DNA from 2 places in the Nonomuraea sp. NPDC050786 genome. Region 1 is predicted to be linked to the other one. Evidence: riboswitches for the same ligand, from Rfam matches in the RefSeq annotation. Region 1 holds a riboswitch; the other holds the start of a gene.
What was found. Region 1 has a riboswitch for thiamine pyrophosphate ahead of tenA (thiaminase II). Riboswitches for the same ligand answer to the same signal wherever they lie in the genome.

Region 2: another riboswitch for thiamine pyrophosphate. It lies ahead of AB0H84_RS35270 (cytosine permease); the one in region 1 lies ahead of tenA (thiaminase II).

Annotation. Positions count from the first base shown of each region.
Region 1 is NZ_JBFAHJ010000014.1:36,131-39,328, forward strand. It holds gene AB0H84_RS24890 (BTAD domain-containing putative transcriptional regulator) at 1-1,382, shown strand, start outside; gene tenA (thiaminase II) at 1,363-2,076, opposite strand; TPP riboswitch at 2,068-2,163, opposite strand; gene AB0H84_RS24900 (acetate kinase) at 2,362-3,198, shown strand, end outside.
Region 2 is NZ_JBFAHJ010000024.1:88,926-92,123, reverse strand. It holds gene AB0H84_RS35285 (DNA-formamidopyrimidine glycosylase family protein) at 1-696, shown strand, start outside; gene AB0H84_RS35280 (helix-turn-helix domain-containing protein) at 802-1,191, shown strand; gene AB0H84_RS35275 (rhodanese-like domain-containing protein) at 1,188-1,511, shown strand; TPP riboswitch at 1,585-1,700, shown strand; gene AB0H84_RS35270 (cytosine permease) at 1,690-3,021, shown strand; gene AB0H84_RS35265 (methylated-DNA--[protein]-cysteine S-methyltransferase) at 2,987-3,198, opposite strand, start outside.

The DNA.
Region 1 (3,198 bases):
ACGAGCTGCGCGCCGGCGACCTCGAGGTACGCGGCTCGTTCGAGCTCAGCTACCGCCGGCTGCCCGGCGACGCGGCCCTGGCCTTCCGCGCGCTCGGCCTGCTCGGCTCCCAGTCCGTACCCGGCTGGGTGGCCGACGCCGTGCTCGACCGGCACCGGTCGGACACCGTGGTGGACACCCTCGTGGACGCCAACCTCCTGCGCCTGGCCGGCACCGACCCCGTCGGCCAGCCCCGCTACCGCCTGCACGACCTGGTCCGCTGCGCCGCCATGGAGAAGGCGGGCGCCCCCACCATCGACGGGGCCGAACGGCACGCGCTCGTCAGGGTGCTCGGCGGCTGGCTGACCGCCGCCGAACACGCCGCCGCGCGGCTGCCGACCACCCTGTTCGGGCTGACGTCCGACGGGGCGCCCCGCTGGAGCCTGGAGCGGGAGACCCTCGGCCGCCTGACCGCCGAGCCGCTGGCCTGGTTCGACGCCGAGCATGAGTCCCTGGTCGACGCCGTACGGCTGGCCGCCGGCGCGGGCCTGGCCCAGTCCGCGTGGGGGCTGGCCGCGACCCTGGTGCCCTACTTCGACCTGCACTGCCGCCTGGACGAGTGGCAGAGCACGCACCGCGTCGCCCTGGACAGCGCCCGCGCGGCCGGCGACCGCCACGGCGAGGCCGCCATGCTCCGCGGCCTGGCCCAGGTCTGCCTCTACCAGGACCGGTACGCCGAGGCCGGCGACATGTTCCGGCGCGCGCGGGCCATCTTCCACGAGCTCGGCGACACGCGGAGCGAGGCGATCTCGATCTGCGGGCTGGCGGCGGTCAACCAGTTCTCCGGCCGGCACCTCAGGGCGCTCGGGTCCTTCAGGCACGCGCTGGCCATGTTCCTGGCCATCGGCGACAGGAGCGGCGAGGCGTACGCGCGGCAGGCGATCGGGCGCGTCTACCTGTCGCTGCGCGACGTGCGCCAGGCCTCCAGGTGGCTCGGGGACGCCCTGCGGCTGGCCGAGGAGCTCGGCGACGCGCACCGCGAGGGCTGCGTGTCCATGCAGCTCGGCCGCCTGTACGACCTGGTCGCCGAGTCCGACAGGGCCATGCGCTTCCAGGGGCACGCGCTGGACATCTTCGAGGCTCTCGGGGATCGGCACTGCGGCGCGTACGCGATGCGGAACCTGGGTGGGCTCCAGGTGGCCAGGGGCGACCGGTCGGACGGCTCCGACCAGCTGGAGCGCTCACTGGTGATCTTCCAGCAGCTCGGGGACCGGAGCGGCGAGGCGGACACGTACCAGTCGCTGGGCGAGCTGTACCACTCGTCCGGGCGCTCCGTGCTGGCCCGCCACTACCTGCACCAGGCCCGCGAGCTGCGCAGGGAGCTCAGCGAGTCGTTCGCGTGACGGCGGGGTGTGCGGCCAGCCATCCCGCCGTGGGCCAGGTCTCGAGGCGCCACGCGCTGTCCCAGAACATCCACTCGTACTCGGTGGCCCGGCAGAACGCCGCCTCCATCGCCCGGCGCGTCCCCGGGTCGGCGAGCTCGGCCAGCCGGTCCACGAGCGCCCTGGCCTGCTCCACCGAGGCCGCGAACGACGGGTCGGAGTAGGTGGCGATCCAGGTCCGGTACGGGTGGCCGGCGGCGTCCGCCGTGCGCTCGAGCAGCGCCGTGCCGACGTCCTGGTACACCCAGAAACACGGCAGCACGGCGGCGGCGAGCACGGGCAAGGGAGCGGCGAGGGCCGTGGCCTGGAGATAGGAGGAGTAGGCCAGGCAGGTGGGCGAGGTGGCGATGGCTTCTGTCTCGTCGGGCGCCAGGCCGAACTGCTGGAGGTAGCCGGCGTGCAGCCCGCGCTCGACGACCAGCGCCGTGTGCGCGCTCCGGGCGAAGAACGCGGCGTCGTCCGGGTCGGTGGCGCGGGCCGAGGCGGTCGCGAGCACCTTGGAGTACGCCACCAGGTAGCGGCCGTCCTGGACGAGGTAGAACGCGAAGCGCTCCCGGTCGAGGGTGCCGTCGCGGAGCGCGGTGTTGAACGGGTGGTGGTGGATCGCCTCGAGCAACGCGGCCGTGCGCGTCCACATCTGCTCACAGAAGGTCACCGATGACGTCCCTTCGCTAGTGCGAACTAGATCAGGTTCGACGGGTGTGATCTCAGCCCGGCCTCCCGGGCACCCCGCGTCACAGGGAACGCTAGCAGAGGGCGAGAAGCGACACCACGGCCCGCACTCTCACCAGAGCGGTGGCGGCCGGCAGACCGGCCCAGACGATGGGCCGCCGCACCGGCTCAGCCACGCCGGGCCTCCCACGTGCGCCGACGCCCGGCTCCGAGCCCGTGCCCACACCCGCGAGCACAGCGAGGACCCCCTCGAAATAGGCTCGTGGACATGGCCGGCCGCATTCTCGTCCTGAACACCGGATCCTCGTCGATCAAGTACGAGCTGGTGGACGTCGAGACCCGCGAACGCCCAGCCGGCGGCCTGGTCGAACGCATCGGCGAGGAGACCGGGCGGCTCACCCATCGGAGCGGGGACGGGACGCCGTACGTGCGGGAGCGGCCCTTCCCCGGGCACGGCGAGGGGCTGGAGGCCATGATGGAGGCGTTCGCCGCGGCAGGGCCCGAACTGGCGCCCGTCGCGGTCGGGCACCGGGTCGTGCACGGCGGCACCCGCTTCACCGAGGCCGTGCTGATCGACGACGACGTGATCGCCGCCCTCGAGGAACTGACACCACTCGCTCCCCTGCACAACCCGATCAACGTCACCGGCATCCGCGTCGCGCGCAAGGCGTTCCCCCAGGTACCACAGGTGGCCGTGTTCGACACCGCCTTCCACCGCACCCTGCCACCCGAGGCCTACACCTACGCCGTGCCCCAGGAGTGGGGCGTGCGGCGCTTCGGCTTCCACGGCACCTCCTGCGCGTACGTCTCCCGCCGCGCCGCCGCCTTCCTCCGCCGGGACCTGGCCGACCTCAACCTGATCGTGCTGCACCTGGGCAACGGCGCCAGCGCCACCGCCGTCTGCGGCGGGCGCAGCATCGACACCTCCATGGGCATGACGCCCTTGGAGGGGCTGGTCATGGGCACCCGCTCCGGCGACATCGACCCGGCGCTCACCGGTTACCTCGCCCGCGTGAACGGGCTGGACGCCCAGCAGGTCGAGCAGGCGCTCACTCACCACAGCGGCCTGCTCGCGCTGGCCGGCACCAGAGACATGCGGGAAGTA
Region 2 (3,198 bases), on a different contig from region 1:
GACTGTGACGGCCTCCACCTGGTCATCCACCTGGCCAGGGCGGGGTGGCTGCGCTGGCGCGACGACCTCTCGGGCGCGAAGCCGGTGCGCCCCGGCAAGGGGCCGCTCGCGGTACGGGTCCGGCTGGCGCCCGACGAGGAGGGGCCGGCGCCCGGGTTCGAGCTGACGGAGGCGGGGACGCAGAAGCGCCTCGCCGTCTATGTCACGAAAAATCCGGAAGACGTCCCCGGCATCGCCTCCCTCGGCCCCGACCCTCTCCGCGAGTCCTTCACCGTCGACGCGCTCAAGCGCATCGTGAGCGGCAACCGCACCCAGATCAAGGGGCTGCTGCGCGACCAGAAGATCATCGCGGGCATCGGCAACGCGTACTCGGACGAGGTGCTGCACGCGGCCAGAATGTCCCCGTTCAAGATCGCGGCGTCGTTGACCGACGCGCAGATCGCCGACCTGCACGAGGCCATCGTCACCATGTTGAGCGAGGCGGTGGAGCGGGCGCACGGGCTGGCGGCCAAGGACCTCAAGGCGGAGAAGAAGTCCGGGCTGCGCGTCCACAACCGGACGGGCCAGCCGTGCGACGTGTGCGGCGACACGATCCGCGAGGTGTCCTTCGCCGACTCGTCCCTGCAGTACTGCCCCACCTGCCAGACCGGCGGCAAGCCGCTCGCCGACCGGCGCCTGTCCCGCCTGCTGAAATGAGCCGCGCTCCGGTTATCGCTCGGCGGGTCGGTTCTCTCTTGTAACCGGGGCATGTTTTCGGCGAGCATGGGCACCGTGGAATCACCCGGTCACTGCGACAGCGCCATGGAAGACGACTACGACGTCCGCCAGTGGGACACGCGGGAGGACTGCGAGGTCCGTCAGATACTCGACCGCATCGCGGACAAGTGGTCGCTGCTGGTGATCGCGCTGCTCGACTGCCAGAGCCTGCGCTTCACCCAGCTCCGCCGCGAGATCGACGGCGTCAGCCAGCGCATGCTCAGCGTGACCCTGCGCCAGTTGGAGCGCGACGGCCTGGTCACCCGCACGGTCCACCCCGTCGTGCCGCCCAGGGTCGACTACGCGCTGACGCCGCTCGGCCGCACGCTCCACCAGACCATCAAGACGCTGGTCACCTGGACGGAGGAGCACCAGCAGGAGATCGCCGCCGCGCGTGCCGCCTACGACGCGAGGCGCGAGATGATGGAAGCATGACCGTACCTGAGATCGAGGCCAGCGCAGTTCCCGACGACGCCTACCTGCTCGACGTCCGAGAGCAGGACGAGTGGGTCGCCGGGCACGCGCCAGAGGCCGTCCACATCCCCATGACCCAGATCCAAGGGCGGGTGGACGAGGTGCCCGGCGACCGCACGGTCTACGTCGTCTGCCGGGTGGGCGGCCGGTCCCTGCAGGTGGCGGCCTGGCTCAACCAGCTCGGGCGCGACGCGGTCAACGTCGGTGGCGGCATGCAGTCGTGGGAGTACGCGCGCCGTCCGATGGTGAGCGAGACCGGGCAAACGCCCTTCGTGGCGTAAAAAGCTACAAAAGCGGGCGTAAAGCCTCCTGTGGCATTTCCGCCGCCACTAGGGCATGATGAGGGCGCCAACTTCAGATCGTCGCGGGAGCTCGGGGTTCGCCGGGCTGAGAGGGCAGCACAGATCCGCTGCCGACCGCCTGAACCTGTCCGGGTAATGCCGGCGTAGGGAGTGTGCGATGACGCATGTCGCCGACGAAGTTCCCCTGACCCTCGAGGGCAGGCCGCCGAAGACCCTGGGCGTGCTCGACCAGGGTGCGCTCTGGGCGAACCTCGGGGTCAGCCTCCTGGGCTTCTCCGGGGCGCTGCTCCTGCTCGACCCGCTCGGCGGGGCCCCGCTCAGCCTGGCCGCCGCGCTGGTGGCCGTCGTGGTGGGCAGCCTCGTCGGCACGGCCATGGTGGGCCTGTCCGCCGTCCCTGGCACGCGGACGGGGCAGCCCGCGATGGTGCTGCTGCGGGGGCTGTTCGGGGCGAGGATCTCGTACGTGCCCACGGTGCTGAACATCGTGCAGATGATCGGCTGGGGTGCGTTCGAGCTGTGGGTGATCGCCAAGGCGGCCGGCGCGATCTTCGGCGCGGTGCCGTACCAGGTGTGGGTGATCGCGGCGGGGGCGCTGACCACCGCGCTCTCCATCTGGCCGCTCGGGTCGGTGCGGATCCTGCGGCGGTACGTCACCATCGGGGTGGTCGTGTCGCTGGTCTGGTTCGCCTGGTTCTTCCTGACCCGGGCGCCCGCGCACACCGGCGGGTCCTGGGCGGCGTTCGCCCCGGCCGTGGACTACGTGATCGCGCTGTCGGTGTCGTGGGTGCCGATGGCGGCCGACTTCGCCCGGCACTCCCGGTCGAGCGGGGCGGCGTTCACCGGCGTGGTCGCCGGGTACACGCTGGCGCAGGTGGCCTGCCTGGGGCTGGGCGTGTACGCGGTGGCCCTGGCGGGGGCGGACGCGGTGCGGGCCGACGGGACGTCGGTGTTCGGCCCGTTCGTCGCGGTGCCGCTGGGCGCGCTCTTCTTCGCGATCCTGGTGCTCCGCGAGACCGACCAGTCGTTCGCCAACGTCTACTCCACCACGCTCTCGCTGCAGAACCTGATGCCGCGCGTGGACCGGCGCATCTTCTCCACCGCCATCGGCGTGCTGACCGTCGCGATCGCCCTGTTCGTGGACGTCAACTCGTATGGGGCGTTCCTGGGCGTGATCGGGGCGGTGTTCGTGCCGATGTTCGCGGTGCTGGCCGTGGACTACTTCGTGCTGGGCGGCTCGCGCGGCTGGAACACCGAGGAGCACGCGCCCTCGCGCTGGTCGAGGCTGGTGCCGTGGGCCCTCGGCTTCGTGGCGTACTGGCTGACGACCTCCACGCCCACGCTCCCGCAGTGGGACGCCTACTGGCAGTCGGTCCGCGAGGCCATCGGCTTCGCCCGGCAGCCGTGGATGAACGGGGCGCTCGGCGCGGCCGTCGTGGCCGCGCTGGTGACCCTGCTCATCGGCGCGTTGACGCCCGCTGCTCGACGTTGAGCAGGTGCTGCTTGGCCGCTTGGCCGCCCGCGTAGTCGCCGAGCCCGCCGTCCTCGCGCACCACGCGGTGGCACGGCACGATCACGCACACGGGGTTGGAGGCCAGCGCGTTGCCGATCGCCCGCAGCGCGCGCGGCCTGCCGATGCTCGCGCCGATCTCCTCCAAGGTCGTCGTCG